One region of the Pseudarthrobacter sp. L19 genome, then DNA from elsewhere that is predicted to be linked to it. Evidence: predicted binding sites of a transcription regulator. Region 1 holds the regulator's gene; each other region holds the start of a gene.
The links. Region 1 encodes HrcA, which represses chaperone genes, less so after heat shock. Its sites were predicted from a motif close to TTNGCACTCGNNNNNNNCGAGTGCNAA; they were not measured.
Positions count from the first base shown of each region.

Region 2: ACRQ5B_RS10510 (FmdB family zinc ribbon protein) is a predicted target of HrcA. The motif match lies at 4,383-4,409, and genes of this name have one in related genera.
Region 3: groES (co-chaperone GroES) is a predicted target of HrcA. The motif match lies at 2,241-2,267, and genes of this name have one in related genera.

Region 1 is NZ_CP193935.1:2,900,765-2,906,633, reverse strand. It holds gene ACRQ5B_RS13900 (16S rRNA (uracil(1498)-N(3))-methyltransferase) at 1-483, opposite strand, end outside; gene dnaJ (molecular chaperone DnaJ) at 486-1,616, opposite strand; gene hrcA (heat-inducible transcriptional repressor HrcA) at 1,683-2,696, opposite strand; gene ACRQ5B_RS13885 (DUF3097 domain-containing protein) at 2,939-3,796, shown strand; gene ACRQ5B_RS13880 (DUF4870 domain-containing protein) at 3,924-4,343, shown strand; gene hemW (radical SAM family heme chaperone HemW) at 4,435-5,673, opposite strand; gene lepA (translation elongation factor 4) at 5,676-5,869, opposite strand, start outside.
Region 2 is NZ_CP193935.1:2,203,449-2,209,317, forward strand. It holds gene ACRQ5B_RS10495 (DUF4011 domain-containing protein) at 1-3,152, shown strand, start outside; gene ACRQ5B_RS10500 (hypothetical protein) at 3,209-3,442, opposite strand; gene ACRQ5B_RS10505 (hypothetical protein) at 3,436-3,828, opposite strand; gene ACRQ5B_RS10510 (FmdB family zinc ribbon protein) at 4,040-4,291, opposite strand; gene ACRQ5B_RS10515 (5-formyltetrahydrofolate cyclo-ligase) at 4,448-4,846, opposite strand; gene galU (UTP--glucose-1-phosphate uridylyltransferase GalU) at 5,179-5,869, shown strand, end outside.
Region 3 is NZ_CP193935.1:2,178,821-2,184,689, forward strand. It holds gene ACRQ5B_RS10395 (shikimate 5-dehydrogenase) at 1-482, shown strand, start outside; gene ACRQ5B_RS10400 (THUMP-like domain-containing protein) at 507-1,736, opposite strand; gene ACRQ5B_RS10405 (hypothetical protein) at 1,793-2,188, shown strand; gene groES (co-chaperone GroES) at 2,424-2,720, shown strand; gene groL (chaperonin GroEL) at 2,802-4,412, shown strand; gene ACRQ5B_RS10420 (acyltransferase family protein) at 4,677-5,869, shown strand, end outside.

The sequences.
Region 1 (5,869 bases):
CGAGCCGCCGTCCACCGCGGCGCGGACCTCGGGGATCCAGGCCCGGCGGGCCTGCTTCGCCGCCGCCGTCACCACGGACTGCCACTTGGCGTGCGCCTTCGCGGCACGCTCGGGCTTCCAGCGGACGATCGACCGTTCGGCCTGCCACGGGACGACGGCGTCGATCCCCAGCTCGGTCGCGGTCTCGGCCGCGAGTTCATCCCGGTCGCCCTTCGCCAGGGCTTGCACCAGAATGAGCCGCACCGCCGGGCGCGGCTCATCGTTGACCGCGGCGCACTCGAGCGTCAGCTCCTGGGGCCCGGCGGCGGTGACCGTGCCGGTGATCCGGCGGCCGGCGCCGTCGGCGATGTCGACCTGCTCCCCCGCCGTGAGGCGTTTGACCGTGACGGCGTGCCGCGCCTCGGCGCCGTCCAGCACGAAGGTGGAGCCGGGGGCCTGGTGGTCCAGGGTTCCGGCGGGGGTGAAGAAGACCGGGTTGCTCACCGCTACAGGTTACCGAGGCGGTCCCGCAGCTTGGCGAAGACCCCGCCGCTGGCGGCCAGCTTGCCCTCGGTGAACTGTTCGCCGCGGAGCTTGGCCAGCTGGCGCATCAGGTCTTCCTGGGCGGCGTCGAGCTTGGCGGGGGTCTCGACCTGGAGGTGGACCTTGAGGTCCCCGCGGCCGTAGCCGCGCAGGTGGGTGACGCCGAGGCCGCGCAGGGTGATGACCTCGCCGGACTGGGTGCCGCTCTTGACGTCGATTTCCTGCTGGCCGTCGAAGGTGTCCAGGGTCAGCTCGGTGCCGAGGGCAGCGGCCGTCATCGGAATGGTGAGGCTGGCGTGCAGGTCGTCGCCCTCGCGGACGAAGGTCGCGTCGTTGTTGACCCGGATCTCCACGTACAGGTCGCCCGAGGGGCCGCCCGCCGGGCCGGCCTCGCCCTGGCCGGAGAGCTGAATCCGGGTGCCGGTGGCGACGCCGGCGGGGACCTTGACGGTCAGGGACCGGCGGCTGCGGATCCGGCCCTGGCCGGCGCACTCGTTGCAGGGATCCTTGATGACGGTGCCGAAGCCCTCGCAGCTGCCGCAGGGGGCGGTGGTCATGACCTGGCCCAGGATGGAGCGGACCGGGCGCTGGACCTGGCCGCTGCCGCCGCAGATGTCGCAGCGTTCCGGGTGGCTGCCCTCGCGGCAGCAGGAGCCCTCACAAGTGGGGCAGGTGACGGCGGTGTCCACCTCGAGCTTCTTGTTGACGCCGAAGACGGCGTCGCGCAGCTCGATCCGGACGCTGATCAGCGCGTCCTGGCCGCGGCGGACGCGGGAGGCCGGGCCGCCGGCTCCGGCGGCGCCGCCGAAGAAGGTCTCAAAGATGTCTTGGAACGCGAAGCCCTGGCCGGCGTAGCTGCCGCCGCCGAAGCCGTTGTCCGTGCCGTTCTCGTTGCCGGTGGTGTCGTAGACGCGGCGCTTCTGCGGGTCGGAGAGCACCTCGTAGGCGTGGGTGACCGCCTTGAAGCGCTCGGACGCGTCCTCGCCCGGGTTAACGTCCGGGTGCAGGGTCCGCGCGAGTTTGCGGTAGGCCTTCTTGATTTCCTCGCCGGTTGCTTCGCGGGAGACTCCAAGAACGTCGTAGTGGCTGCTCAAAGTGTGTATCTCTTCCTTTTTGTACTGCCGGTGCTGGGCGACAAGACTGGTGGTGGATCCGGCCGGTCAGGGGCCGAGGATCCGTGAAAGGTAGCGGGCCACCGCGCGGACGGCGGCCATGGTGGTGGGGTAATCCATCCGGGTGGGGCCGAGGATGCCCACCTTGGCGGTGGCGTCCGGTCCGTACCCGGTGGCCACCACGGAGGCCTCGGAGAGCCCGTCATAGGGGTTCTCCCGACCAATGCTGACGGTCACGCCGCGGGGGTCCTCCGCCATGTCCGAGAGCAGCCGGAGCATGACCACCTGCTCCTCGAGGGCCTCGAGGACGGGGCCGATGCTCAGCGGAAAGTCAACGTTGGAGCGGGCCAGGTTGGCCGTGCCGGCCATGACCATCCGCTCCTCGCGGCTGCTGGCGGCCAGCGCCTCAAGTCCGCGGGCCAGCGCCTGGGCGGCGCCGCGGCGGGCGGGGGCGGTGCTGTCGACGACGTCGGGCAGGGTCTGCGGGAGCAGGCTCAACGGGGTGCCGCCCAGCCGGCCGAGGAAGACTCCCCGCAGCTCGGCGAGGGTCTCGTCGCCAAGGTCCTGGCCGACGTCGATGACGCGCTGTTCGACCTTGCCGGTGTCAGCGATAAGCACTGCCAGCACTTTCCGCGGTGCCAGCAACACGAACTCGATGTGCCGCACCCGGGCCCGGCTGAGCAGCGGGTACTGCACCACGGCCACCTGGTTGGTCAGTTGCGCCAGCAGGCGCACCGTCCGGTCCAGGACGTCGTCGAGGTCCTCTGAGCCCTCCAGCAGGGCCTGGATGGCCCGCCGCTCCGCCGGGGACAGCGGCTTGACCGCGGAGATGCGGTCCACGAAGAGCCGGTAGCCCTTGTCCGTGGGGATCCGGCCGGCGCTGGTGTGCGGGGCGGTGATCAGCCCCTCGTCTTCCAGCGCGGCCATGTCGTTGCGGATCGTTGCGCTGGAGACGCCCAGGTGGTGGCGTTCCACCAGCGCCTTGGAGCCCACGGGTTCACGGGAATGGACGTAGTCCTCCACGATGGCGCGCAGCACTTCGAGTTTGCGTGGTTCGCTCACGCCGCACCTCCAATCGAGCCTCAACCGTCAACCGGCGCCCGCCGCCCGGAAGAACCCGGGGGTTAGCACTCGGCATGCCTCAGTGCTAACCAGTCTAATATGTCCGGCCGCGTTGTTAGCATTGGATTCGCTCCGGGCGTGACCGTGGCAACCCGGGCGGCTGCCCGGCGCGGCCGGCCACCTACCCGGCCCTATGCAGTTCCCGTTGCAGTTCCGCCCCGATGCAAAGCAGTGTGTAACCGATGTCCTTCCAGAACTGGGGCCCGCAAGACCTCACCGCCCCCGCCCCCTCCCAGCTGCCCGAGGTCCCGGTGCAGCGCGGCATGGTCCTCGAGGACGTGCAGTCCGGCTGGGTGGGTGCCGTCACGCGGGTGGAGAAGTCCGGCGGCATGCACGTCGTGGCACTCGAGGACCGGCGCGGGAAGTCCCGGACCTTCCGCCTCGGCTACGGCTTCCTCTTGGAGGGCCGGCCCATCCGGCTGATGCCGCCGGCACCCCGGGCGGCCGCTGGACCGGCGGCCGGGACGCGCACGGCGTCCGGCTCGCTTCGCGTGGAAGGCCAGCGGGCGCAGGTGGCCAAGGCCAGCCGGATCTGGGTTGAGGGCAAGCACGACGCCGAACTGGTCGAGAAGGTCTGGGGCGACGACCTCCGGGTCGAGGGCATCGTCGTCGAGCCCCTGCACGGCATCGACGATCTCGCCGCCGCGGTCAAGGACTTCCGCCCGGGTCCCGGCCGCCGCCTCGGCGTCCTGGTGGACCACCTGGTGGCCGACTCCAAGGAGTCCAGGATCGCCGAGGCCGTCATGGCCTCCCCCGGCGCCCGCGGCAACGTCCTGATCGTCGGCCATCCCTACATCGACGTCTGGCAGGCCATCCGGCCGTCCGTGCTGGGCATCGAACGCTGGCCGGTGATCCCCCGCGGCGTGGACTGGAAGACCGGCATCCTGACCGCTTTCGGCTGGCCGCACAGCACCAAGGAGGACATCGGTTTGGGCTGGCAGAAACTCCTCGGCGCCGTCCGCAGCTACGCCGACCTGGAACCCTCGCTGCTGGGCCGGGTGGAGGAGGTCATCGACTTCCTCACCGCCCCGGGACAGTAGGGTCCGTCCGGCGAGGTGGCGGGCGACGGCGCCCAAGCAAGTATTCTTGATACGGTGGCCGCCACGTTTTGGCGGTGGCCGCGCCCGCACAGGTACCAACGCTCCACCGCAATCCAAAGGACGAAACGTGGCAGAAGACGCACGCGAACACACGGACCCCCAGGCCGGTTACGGCCAGTCGCAGTACCATGGCGTTCCCGCAAATGCGCTTCCCCTGACCGCCAGCGAGGACCGTCAGTGGGCCACCCTGTCGCACTTCGGCGGCATCCTCGGCTGCATCCCGTCGCTGCTGATCTACCTGATCTTCAAGGACCGCGGACCGTTTACCGCCCAGGAGTCCAAGGAGGCGCTGAACTTCACCCTGCCGCCGACGATCGCGGCCGTGGTAGCCAACCTTCTGGTGTTCATCCCCGTGGTGGGCAACCTGTTCGCTGTCCTGGCCACGGTCATCTGGATCGCACTGGCCTGCTTTTCCGTGGCTGCCGGCATCCACGTCAACCGTGGCCAGCCGCACCGCTACGAGTTCAACCTTCGCTGGATCAAGTAGCGCCGGTTCCCACAACGCTGACGGGCACCCCGGGATTTCTCCCGGGGTGCCCGTTTTTGTCTGGTGTGTGCGGTTCGTTGGCCCGGCGGGGTCAGTCCGGCAGCAGGCGGCGGACGACGGCGTCGGCCAGGAGGCGTCCCTTCAGCGTGAGGACCAGCCGGCCGCGGAAGGCCTGTGCCGGTTCCACGAGCCCATCGGCGATCAATCCCGCGACCGCGTGCCGGCCGGTTTCCTCCAGTCCGCCCAGGCTGGGGATGTCCAGGCCTGAGACCAGCCGCGCCTCCAGCATGATGCGCTCGATATTGCGGGTCTCCGGGTCCAGGGTATCCCGCCCGGCCGCCGGGGAGGCGCCGGAGTCCAGCCGCGCCGCGTAGGCGACGGGGTGCTTGACGTTCCACCAGCGGACCCCGCCGACGTGCGAGTGGGCCCCCGGCCCGATACCCCACCAGTCGTCACCACGCCAGTAGGCGAGGTTGTGGCGGCAGGCCTGCTCCGGCGTCGCCGCCCAGTTGCTGACCTCGTACCAGCCCAGCCCGGCAACGGAAATGAGCTCGTCGGCCAGTTCGTACTTGGCCGCGTGGTCGTCGTCGTCGATCCCCGGGACCTCGCCGCGGCGGATCTGGGCGGCGAGCTTCGTGCCCTCCTCGACGATCAGGGCGTAGGCGCTGATGTGGTCCGGGCGGTAGGACAGGGCCGTCTCCAGCGAGTGGCGCCAGTCCTCCAGCGACTCGCCGGGCGTGCCGTAGATCAGGTCGAGGCTGACGGCCAGCCCGGCCTCCCTGGCCCATTCGACCACCAGAGGCACCCGGCTGGGCGTGTGGGTCCGGTCCAGGACCTTGAGGACGTGCGGCACGGCGGACTGCATCCCGAAAGACACGCGGGTGAAGCCGGCGTCGGCCAGCAGCTGCAGGGACTCGCGGGTCACCGAGTCCGGGTTCGCCTCGGTGGTCACCTCGGCGCCGGGGGCCAGGCCCCAGGTGTCGATTGCGGCACGCAGGATGCGGGCCAGGTCTTCCGCGGGAAGCAGGGTGGGGGTGCCGCCGCCGAAGAAGACGGTGCTCAGCGGACGCTCCGGCAGCCCGGAGGCAGTCAGGGCGCGGGCCGCGAACCCGACCTCCGCCACGGCGGTCTCGGCATAGGCATCTTGGGACGCCCCGCCGCCGAGTTCCGTGGCGGTGTAGGTGTTGAAGTCGCAGTAGCCGCAGCGCACCGCGCAGAACGGGATGTGGACGTAAAGCCCGAAGGCCCGGCCCCCGGCGCCCTCCAGCGCCTGGGCGGGCAACAGCCCGTCCGACGGCGCGGGGTCGCCGAGGGGTAGTGCGCTTGGCATGGTTACTTCTTGGCCTTGTCCTTGGATTCTTCCGTGGTCAGGGCGGCGATGAACGCCTCCTGCGGCACCTCGACGCGGCCCACCATCTTCATGCGCTTCTTGCCTTCCTTCTGCTTCTCGAGCAGTTTGCGCTTTCGGGTGATGTCACCGCCGTAGCACTTGGCGAGCACGTCCTTGCGGATGGCGCGGATGCTCT
Region 2 (5,869 bases), 700 kb from region 1:
GCCAGCTGGTGCGCGCGATCGTGCGCAACGAGAAGTCCCTCGAGCCGCAGTTGAAGAACCTGCACGCCACCCTGACCGAGCACCGGCACGCCCTGATGGACCACGTGGCCTCCCTGCACAACGTACGGGAGCGCTGGGGCTGCTCGCCCTACGAGGCGATGCAGTCGCTCGCGGCCCTGACCGCGATCCATCCCGCCCCGGCGACCACCGTCAGGCTCAAGCGAAGCGTCCTGGACAATATCCGCGACCGCGCGGAACTGGCCGAGCGGCTGCGGCGCGCCGCGGAACTGGGCAGCTTCAGCCGGGCATCGACCCTGAGCCCGTGGCACGGCGCCCGTCTGCTGACCCGCAAGGAAACCCAGGAAGCGCAGCAGGTGGCGCGTTCTGTCGCGGAGAAGCTGCCGCGGCTCCGCGACCGCATGAACGAGGTCGCCGAGCACGCCGAAATCCGGCTGGGGGACACCTTTGCCGAGTGGGGCGACCAGATCGACCTGCTGGTCGCCGTGCGGGGAAGCCTGGACAAATTCACGCCGGACATCTTCGACCGTCCGGTCCACGACCTCATCTCGGCCACCGCATCCTCCTCGTGGCGGCGGGAGCGCAGCATTGATATGCCCTCGATGCAGCGGTCGCGGTTGCGGCGGGTCGCGAAGGAGTACGTCCGGCCGGGCGTCCACATTGCCGACCTGCACAGTTCGCTGGTCCTGGTGCAGGAGCAGCGGGCGGCGTGGTCGGGGTACGCCACCACGCAGCGGCACCCCGCGGTGCCGTCCGGTTTGGGCGAACTGTCGGCGCTGTATCGGGAGCTGGACGCCGAGCTCAAGGACCTCGGCGAGGCCGTCAGGTACACCCGCGATGGCGGCGACGTGCAGAACACGCCGTACCCGGAGCTGCTGGACCGGCTGACCCGTCTCGTGGCGGACACCGGGACCCTCGAAACCCTGCCCGAACGCACGCTGCTGATTGAGAACATGCGCGAGCACGGCCTGGGTGAGCTGCTGGCGGACCTCGCCGAGCGTGAGGTCTCCGCGGACTCCGTCGCCGCCGAACTCGAGCTCGCCTGGTGGCAGTCCGCGCTGGAGGCGATGATCAGCGGGGACGACTACCTCGCCATGTCCGACGGCGACGCCCTCCGGCAGCTGGAGGCGGAATACCGTCTCGCGGACAACGCCCACATCGCCAGCGGCGCGGCCCGGCTGCGATGGAAGCTCGCAGAGCGTTGGCGGGCGGCGCTGGCCGAGCACCCGCGGCAAGCCGAACTCCTTCGGAGCCTGCTTAAGGACGGCCGGGTCACGCCGGCGGCGCTCACCGCCCAGTCGGCCGAACTCATCCCCATGCTCGTGCCCGTCTGGTCCATCAGTCCGTACCTGATGACCAGCCTGCTGCCCGCCGAACAGCACTTCGACGCGGTGGTGATCCTCGATGCCGAGGCGACCTCCCTGCAGGCTGTGCTCCCCGCGGTTGCGCGGTCCCGCCAGGTCATTGCCTTTGGCGACGACAGGATCGCCAGCCCGCGGACCTTTACCGTGGGTGTCGAGCGGCTGGCGGCGGGAGAGAGCTCCCACCACCGCGTCGACAGCGCCTACCAGTGCCTGGCGGCGGTGTTGCCGGTGCGCAGGCTCCGGACCGTCTACCGTGCCGTGGACGAGGATCTGGTCCGGCAGCTGAGCAAGAACTTTTACGACGGCGAACTCCGGCGGCTGCCGGAGGGGCAGTCCGCGACCGGCCTGGACCGCGCCCTCACGGTCGAGTACCTGCCGGACGGAACGGGTCTGCCGAGCGCCGACCAGGACGGCGTCGAGTCTGTCCTGGCCGAGGTGAACCGTGTCGTGGAACTCGTCTTCGATCACGCGAGGCTGCGTCCGAGGACCTCCCTCGCCGTCGTCACCGGCAGCCTGCGGCACGCCGCCCGGATCGGCGAGGCCATCCGTCTGCAGCTGCCGAACTACCCGCTCCTGGCGGGCTTCTTCACCGCGGGCACCGAATCGTTCCGCGTCGTCGACCTCGAACGTGCGCAGGGCCTGGTCCGCGACCGCGTGATCTTCTCGCCCGGGTACGGCCGCACGCCGCACGGCCGTGCGCTGCACAGCCTGGGTCCCCTGTCCGTCGACGGCGGCCGCGCCAAGTTCGCCCTGGCGATGACCCGTGCCCGGCGCTCCCTCCACGTGCTGACCTGCTTCCGGCCCGAGGATCTGGACAGCTCCCGGCTGAGCCACGGGGCCGTCGACTTCTACGAGCTGATCGACCGGGAGATTGCCGGCAACTCGGACCTGGGCAGCCCCGCCTCCCGGGCTGCCGCCAGCGAGCAGGCCCTCGGTGCCGACCCGTTGGTCACGGACCTCGGCGACAGGCTCCGCGCCCGCGGCGCCCGCGTCTGGCACCAGTACGACGGGGCCCTGGACATGGTGGCAGCCGCGGATCCACTGCACACGATTGGACAGGACGACGCCGACATCCCGCGTCCGGTGGCCATCGAGTCCGACGGAACCGAGCGTTACCGGCGGATGACCGTCCGCGAACGAAGCCGGCTCCGGCCGCAGCTGCTGGAACGCCTGGGCTGGCGTTACATGCCGCTGTGGACCATCGAGGTCTTCACCGATCCCTCCGTGTGCGCGGACCGGATTGGCGGGTACCTTGGATTGGAGAAGCCGGTGGTGTCCTCCCGGATCGGGACCGCGCCGGGCTTCTCGGACGACATGGAAAGTTTCGGGCTCGAGAGCTCCCGGGACGCGTATGCAGCCTCCGGCCAGGCGCCCACAGCCTGGGCCGCGGCGGCGCACCAGCAGGAATTTACGAGCAGTACTAAGGAGGCGGACGTGACCAGTCAGCACAGCGCCGCAAACGACAACCCGAACCAGCCGAGCGAGGCATACAAGGAACCCGCCACGGCGGCCAGCATGGATACCGACAGCGAAGCCCGGGCCGGAGTCGGCCGGAGTGCCGGCTCCCCGGATCAGGACGCGGACCGGACTGCAGCCCGTGCTTCCGGTCAGCCGTCCCGGGCCGAAGGCGCCGCTGCACACAGCGCGTCCCCGGCGGGGATTCTTCCCACCAAGGCCGCGGAGGATGATCCCCGACGCTGGGGCGACGAGCCCGGCGGGTATGACCACGACGCCTGGCTGCAGGAACAGAAGCCACCGCACTGGGGCTGACGCCAGGGGGCCGGGGCCTGCGCAGCACGGTGGGCCACAGCACGCCCGCAGCGTGACTACGGCCCGCCGGGGCCAACCAAGACGAAAAACAACTTTCCCTGCGTCGATGCGCCGGCAAGCTTTCTGGACTGCTCCGGGTCGGCCGCGACCACCATCAGCCCGTCCGTATCGCCGGCGCCGAGCCATTGCCCGGATTTGCCGCCCCGGGCGGAGGTCCAGAGCACCGGGACGCGCGCGGCGAGAATCTGCGACGTCGCCGCCTGCTCAAACCCGTTGCCGCCGGTCAGCACGATGTTGACCAGTTGACCGGGGAGACCAGCTGGATCGAGGCGGGATCAGCCATGCGCAACGGCACGGCGGCGGAACCGGGTGGGGTGCCGGTCAACAGGCCGGGTCCGACAAAGAACGATGAACTCAGCAACTGCCCCCGGCTCAACGCGACGCCCAGTTGCTGCCCCTCGGCTGTCGACGGGTCAACGGCCGCGTCAGGTAAGACCCCTGGCGGAACCTGGACGGCCATGAGATCCCCCGCGGCGAGGAGCCGCCCCGCCGGAAGGTCCCCGGCCGCGGCCCAGGCCGTGACCGTCGGCGGGGGAGCGGGAGTAAGCTGCTGGACTGCGAGCCCGGCGGCCAGGCACAGCAGAAGGGCGGCGATCAGCCTGCGGTTGCGCCCCACCCATCGACGGAGGCGACGCGGTGCGGACCTGCGGGAGGGAAGGGAGCGTCCTCCCGCGGGCCGGCCCGCAACGGGCGGGCCCCCGGCAGACCCGGGCCGGGAGAAGGGAAGCCTTGCTGGTGCCATGGCTCCACGCTAGGAGCCTGAACGCGGCGGGCTTAGCCCCGGGTCGGGCTATGTGGACAAGCTGCAGCGGGAAGCTGCAGGTGCCCTAGTTGGCGGCGGCGGTCGGAGCCGCGGCCGGGGTGGCAGCCGGTGCGGCGGGCGCCACCGAGCTGCCCTTGGAATCGCGGGAATCGGTCCGGTAGAAGCCGGAGCCCTTGAAGACGACTCCGACGCTGTTGAACTTCTTGCGCAACGTTCCCTGGCACTCCGGGCAGGTCGTCAGCGATTCATCGGAGAACGACTGCACGGTCTCGAAGGCGTGGTTGCAGTCCTTGCAAGCGTAGGCGTACGTGGGCACTGGGTTCCTCCTCTAGGACAAACGAGCAGGTCCCGTAGTGCATCCCTCCCGTCCGCTCCACGAGGGGCGGCTGGCTCGGGGAGCCAGGAGATTAGCAGTCACAGGGCCTGAGTGCTAATTCTATCACCGCGCGAACAGGCGGAAGAATACGCGGCGTCAGCGGCCGGCGCTGGTCGGAACAAGGCCCGCGGGCGTGAGCGCGGCGCCGACCTTCCTGTCGAAGACTTCGACGGGGATGGTGCCCGCGGGCAGCACTTCATCTGCGTAGACGACGCCGGCAGTCGGCACCGGGTGGCTGCCATTGTCCCCGGGGAGGGCCGAGAGGGCGGCGAGGAACTTGTCGTAGTAGCCGCCGCCCTGGCCGATCCGGTTTCCGTCGAGGTCCACCGCGGTGGCGGGAACGAAGATTCCGGCGGCCCCCGCCACGGCATCGGTGCCGAGCCGTTCACCGACCGGTTCCTGAAGCGGCGCGTACCGGCTCCGCGCGTATTCGCTCTGCGGCGTCCACACCACCCAGCTCAGTTCCAGGTCCGGCTCGCAGACGGGAAGCAACACCCTGTGCCCGGCGTCGTGCAGGGCCTCCAGCAGGGGAGAGTCGGCGGCTCCGAACCGACCCCCAGGTAGGCCGCGAAGGTGCCCGTTCCGCCGTCGGTCAGCGAAGCCGCCCACGCGGCGCCATGCACCGCCAGGCCTGCACCGGCCGCCGAACGCGCCAACGGAGTCATTGCCGCCCGACGCTGCCGATGCCGGCTGCGGATCGCTTCCTTGGTGTCCTTGTCGTGCGTGTCCATGCGGTGGCTCCTTCGCCTCGCCGGCCGGGCAAAAACGCCACGGCCGCACTGTACTGGCAATTACCTGATGTTTGCCCCCTCGGTTAGATTAGTCGGGTGAAGACACCTAACGCCTCCGTCCGCAAGGCCGTCATCCCCGCTGCGGGCCTCGGCACCCGCTTCCTTCCCGCCACCAAGGCGATGCCGAAGGAGATGCTGCCCGTCGTCGATAAGCCGGCCATCCAGTACGTGGTCGAGGAAGCCGTCAAGGTGGGCCTCAACGACGTCCTGATGATCACGGGGCGCAGCAAGCGGGCCCTTGAAGACCACTTCGACCGGGTCCCCACCCTGGAGGCGACCCTCGAAGCGAAGGGCGACACCGCCAAGCTCGAGTCCATCCAGGCCGCCAGCAACCTCGGCGACATCCACTACGTCCGCCAGGGTGACCCGATGGGCCTCGGCCACGCTGTGCTGCGTGCCAAGCAGCACGTCGGCTACGAGCCGTTCGCCGTCCTGCTCGGTGATGACCTGATCGACGCCCGCGACGAACTGCTGAGCACCATGATCGAGGTGCAGGCCAAGACCGGCGGCTCGGTCGTGGCCCTGATCGAAGTTGATCCGTCCCAGATCAGCGCCTACGGCTGCGCCGACGTCGAGGCCGTCGACGGCGAAGACTACGTGCGCATCAACCACCTCGTGGAGAAGCCCGACGTCGAAGACGCGCCCTCCAACCTGGCGATCATCGGCCGTTACGTCCTGCACCCGGCCGTCTTCGACGTGCTGGAGCGCACCGAACCCGGCCGCGGCG
Region 3 (5,869 bases), 720 kb from region 1:
TGCCGGTGGACTACTCCGTCTGGCTCCGCGGTGCCGGCGGCATGGCGAAGGCAACGGCGGCAGCGCTGCGCGACGCCGGGTTCCGGGACGTCACCATCATTGCCCGCAACGAGGACGCCGGCCGGGCACTCGCCGACCTCTACGGTTTCGCCTGGCGCGCCGACGTTCCGGCCCAGGGTGACGGGGTGGACCCCGCCGCGCTGCTGATCAATGTCACGCCCATCGGCATGGCGGGCGGCGCCGAGGCGGACGCCCTGGCCTACCCGCAGTGGGCGGTGGAGGCGGCCGAGGTGGTGTTCGACGTCGTCGCCCTTCCCGCCGAGACGCCGCTGATCAAGGCCGCGCGGGTCGCCGGGAAGAAGGTCATCACCGGCGCCGAGGTGGCCACCATCCAGGCGCTGGAACAGTTCGTCCTGTACACCGGCATCCGGCCCAGCGTGGAGCAGGTACGGGCCGCCGAGGAGTTCATGCGCGCCCAGTAACGGCGCCGCCGGCGCTACAGAGCGCTACGGGGCGACCGGCCGTACCGCGACGGCAACCCGTTCCTCGCCGATCCGGGTGAGGACCAGGGTGGCTTTGTTCTTGGCCTGCTTCGCGGCCCGGCCGCCCGGCAGCAGTTGCCGGCGCAGTTCCTCCGGGGTCACGGCCACGCCGCGCTTCTTGATCTCGAGTACCCCGATTCCGTTTTCCCTGACCCAGGCCTTGAGGGCCTTGACGTTGAGCGGCATCACCTCGAGGACCTCGTAGGCCCGTGCGAACGGGGTGTCCTGCAGTTCGGGGGCGCAGATGTAGGCGATGTGCTCGTCCACCAGGTGTCCGCCGAGCCGGAGCGCGACGTCGGCCACGAGTCCGGCGCGGATCACGGCCCCGTCGGGTTCGTAGAGGTACCCGGACACCGGGCCTACGGGGGCCGCCGGGCCGCCGTCGAAGTCCTCGGCGCTGGTGAGCTCCGCCGCCCCCCGCGGGCCGAGCACCAGAGCGGCGCGGCGGATGCCCGGGCGGCGGACGGCGTTGAACCACAGGGCCACCTCGGTGACGTCGCCGCCCACCGAAACCCACTGTGCCTCGCAGTCCGCGGGGATCGCGGGGTGGGGGATCCCGGGGCCCATCTTCACGCCGACGGCGCGGCCGGAGGCGGCCAGCGACTCGACAAAGGACAGGGGCGGGGAGAAGTCCTCCGGGTCCCAGAGCCTGGTAGTGCCCGAGGTGGACGTGGTCCGGCGGGCCGGATCCAGCCAAACCCCGTCGATCCCGTCCAGGGGCACGGATTCCGCGTCGGCGTGGACCACGGTGGCGTTCCGGAACGGGATCAGGTTCATCGTGGCGCAGGCAGCGGTGGTCTCATCCAGCTCCACCGCGGTCACCCTCAGGTCCAGGGACGCCAGGGCCATCGCATCGGCGCCGAGGCCGCAGCCCAGGTCCGCGACGTGGGTGACCCCCGCCTCCGCGAAGCGCTGGGCGTGCCGGGCAGCGACCGTGAGCCGCGTGGCCTGCTCCAGGCCGGCACGGGTGAAGATCATCTGCCGGGCGAATTCGCCGAACTTGGCCTCCGCCTTGGTCCGCAGCCGGGACTGCGTCAAGGCCGCGGAGACCAGATCCGCCGGGTGACCTGCCTTGCGGAGCGCCGCGTTGAGCTGGAACGCCTCCTCCTCGCGGTACGGGCCCAGCGAGGACAACAGTTCCCACCCCGCCGGATTGAGCAGTGGTGCGATCTGGTCCTGCGGTGTCTCAGCCATGCCATCGATCGTAGTTCAGGCCCGGGAACCCCGCGGCGCCCACTAGGCTTGACGGCATGAACGACAGGAACACGGAAACCGATGGAACGGCAGCGGGGGAGGCTCCGGGCCGCCGGGGATTGGCGCGTTACGCCCGCCCGGCTTTGATCGCCGGCATCGTGGTCGCCGTCGTCTGTGTCGCGCTGCTCGTGATCATCTTCCTCCTCGACACCTTCAACGCAACGGTTTACTCGGTGGACGGCAAGGACGTCGCGGACGCCACCGACGAGGCCCGGGCCATCCGCGACACCTACGCCGGGGTCCGGATCGGCAGCATCATCTTCCTCGTCGCCGGCGTCATCGCGGCCCTGGCCGGCGGGTTCCTGCTCTACCGGACGCGCAACGACGTGCCCCGGGTGGAGGAGGACGACGACGGACTGGAGTGGGACTACGACGACCTGGCGGGGGAGTAGCCGGGCCGCTCGCCCGTCCGCTCTTCCAGACGGCCGTTCGCCAGATGAACTTCTGGCACTCACCTTGACCGAGTGCTAACTCCTTACATAGAGTCGTCATTAGCACTCCCCCTAGGCGGGTGCTAATACCAAAGCATCAGCTGCCAGGCTGCTGCCGGCACCGCGACGACGGTCTGTACGCATGGCACCACCGCTTTGAAGTCCATGAATTTGCTGACGAAAAGGAGAGGTCCGAGTGTCGGTCTCTATTAAGCCTCTTGAGGATCGTATTGTTGTCCGCCCGCTCGAAGCCGAGCAGACCACGGCCTCCGGCCTGGTTATCCCGGACTCCGCACAGGAGAAGCCGCAGGAAGGCGAAGTTGTCGCGGTAGGCCCCGGCCGCTTCGATGACAACGGCAACCGCGTTCCCGTCGACGTTGCCGTTGGCGACGTCGTCATCTACTCCAAGTACGGCGGAACCGAAGTCAAGACCGGCGGTGTCGAGTACCTCGTACTGTCCGCCCGCGACGTTCTGGCGATCGTCGTAAAGTAACTCTCTTGGATCCCCGCGCCGCCGGACCGTCAGCAATGAACGGAACGGCTGCGCGGGGTTCTTTCGTGAAAGGACAACACCATGGCAAAGCAGCTCGCGTTTAACGACGCTGCCCGCCGGTCCCTCGAGGCCGGTATCGATAAGCTCGCCAACACCGTCAAGGTGACGCTCGGCCCCCGCGGCCGCAACGTCGTTCTGGACAAGAAGTGGGGCGCCCCCACGATCACCAACGACGGCGTGACCATTGCCCGCGAGGTTGAGTTGGACGACCCGTACGAGAACCTGGGCGCGCAGCTGGCCAAGGAGGTCGCCACCAAGACCAACGACGTCGCCGGTGACGGCACCACCACCGCGACGGTGCTGGCGCAGGCCCTGGTCAAGGAGGGCCTGCGCAACGTTGCCGCCGGCGCCGCCCCGGGCCAGATCAAGCGCGGCATCGAGGTCTCCGTCGAGGCCATCGCTGCCCGCCTGCTGGAGAACGCCCGTCCGGTTGAGGGGACCCAGGTGGCGAACGTTGCTGCCATCTCCGCGCAGAGCGACGAGGTCGGCGAACTGCTGGCCGAGGCGTTCGGCAAGGTCGGCAAGGATGGTGTGATCACCATCGAGGAGTCCTCCACCACGCAGACCGAACTCGTCCTGACCGAGGGCATGCAGTTCGACAAGGGCTACCTGTCCCCGTACTTCATCACCGACGCGGACCGGCAGGAAGCCGTCCTCGAGGACGCTCTCATCCTGATCAACCAGGGCAAGATCTCCTCGCTGCAGGACTTCCTGCCGCTGCTGGAGAAGGCCCTGCAGGCCTCCAAGCCGCTGTTCATCATTGCCGAGGACGTCGACGGCGAGGCCCTGTCCACGCTGATCGTCAACCGCATCCGCGGCACCCTGAACGTCGTCGCCGTCAAGGCTCCCGGCTTCGGTGACCGCCGCAAGGCCATGCTGCAGGACATCGCGACACTGACCGGCGCGCAGGTCGTCTCCCCGGAACTGGGCCTCAGCCTGGACACCGTGGGGCTGGAGGTCCTCGGCACCGCGCGGCGTATCACCGTCACCAAGGACAACACCACGATCGTCGACGGTGCCGGTTCGGCCGAGGACGTTGCGGCCCGCGTCGCGCAGCTGCGCTCCGAGCTGACCCGCACCGACTCGGACTGGGACAAGGAAAAGCTGCAGGAACGCCTGGCCAAGCTGGCCGGCGGCATCGGCGTGATCAAGGTCGGCGCAGCCACCGAGGTCGAGCTGAAGGAAAAGAAGCACCGCATCGAAGATGCCGTTTCCTCCACGCGTGCCGCGCTGGAAGAAGGCATCGTCGCGGGCGGCGGCTCGGCCCTGGTCCACGCCCTCAAGGCCCTCGACGAGGACCCGACGGTCAAGGCACTCGACGGCGACGCGGCAGCAGCCGTGGGCATCGTCCGCCGGGCGCTGACCCAGCCGCTGCGCTGGATCGCCCAGAACGCCGGCTTCGACGGCTACGTCGTCGCCGCACGGGTGGCGGACTCGGCCGTCAACCAGGGCTTCAACGCGAAGACCGGTGAGTACGAGGACCTGATCGCCGCCGGTGTGATCGACCCCGTCAAGGTCACCCGCGCCGCCCTGCGGAACGCTGCCTCCATCGCCGCACTGGTTCTCACCACCGAGACCCTGGTGGCGGAGAAGCCGGCCGACGAGGACGAGCACGCCGGCCACCAGCACTAAGGTCAATGTGTAGTTCCGGCTGCACCATGTGCATCCAGAAAGAACGCCCCGGCATCGCGCCGGGGCGTTCTTTCGTCTCATGGCGCGCCTGTTTTGCCGCGGTGCGGCCTGGAACCGCATGGCCGGTTCACAAGCTCCTCACAGTCCGCCCTGCTTAACTCGCTGGGTGCATAACGGCGGCTGGCACCCCCGGCGCACCTTCCGTAAAGTGGAACACTTAGGTTTCGGCGGCCCGATGCGGGCCGTCCGTGGTGAGGAATTTTGATGACGCAGCAGGCGGGGCTCCAGGAAGCCGCCCTAACGGGCATTCCGGCCCGTCCCAACCGGAAACCCGGCTACCGGCCCGAGATCCAGGGGCTGCGGTCGCTGGCTGTCCTGATGGTGATGACGTACCACATCTGGTTTGGCCGGGTCTCCGGCGGTGTGGACGTTTTCCTGCTGGTTTCGGCGTTCCTCATGACCTTGCAGTTCGTGGGACGCTTCGAGGACGGGCGTCCGACCGCCCTGGTCAAACACTGGCTGCACCTCTTCCGCCGCCTCATCCCGGCGGCCGTCGTCGTGGTGGTCGCCACGCTGGCGGCGACGATCTTGTTCCTTCCCCGGACCCGGTGGCTGGACATCGTCGGCCAGGCCTGGGCGTCCCTGGTGTATTCCGAAAACTGGCTGCTGCAGGCCCAGGCCACCGACTACTACGCGTCGGACCACTCCTCGGCCAGCCCCTTCCAGCATTTTTGGTCGCTGTCCATCCAGGGGCAGGTGTTCATCCTCTGGCCCCTGATCTTCGTGGGTGCCGGGTTCCTCGCCAAGCGCTTCCGCCTCAAGTTCCGGGCGCTGCTGGCCTACGTTTTCGGGCTCGTCTTCGCAGTCTCCTTGACCTACTCCATCGTGTTCACAGCTTCCAACCAGACCGAAGCCTATTTCGACACCGGTGCCCGCCTGTGGGAATTTGCCCTCGGATCGCTCGTGGCGTTGGGCCTTCCGATCCTCCGGATTCCGGTCCCATGGCGGGTGCGCCTTGGGTGGCTTGGTATCGCCGCGATGCTGAGTTGCGGCTTCCTGCTGGACGTCCAGGCGTCCTTCCCTGGCAGCATCGCGCTGTGGCCCACCCTTGCCGCCGCTTGCGTGATCGTCGCCGGTCAGACCGGCAGCCGGTTTGGGGTGGATCGGATCCTCAGTTCCCGGCCGTTGGTCCGCCTCGGGGACACGTCCTACGCGATGTACCTCTGGCACTGGCCGCTCCTGGTCGTTGCGCTTGCCGTCCAGCAGCGCGGCCACGCCGGTCCAGTCACGGGCTCGGCGATCATCGTGGCCGCCATCGCGCTGGCCTACCTGACCACCCGGTTCGTGGAGCGCCCGTGGCGGCAGTGGAAGTGGCCGGAGGTAAAGCGGCGCCGGGCCTCACTCGCGATCGTGGCCGCCCTGACGGTCGCAGCCGTCCCACTGGTCGGGCTTCAGCT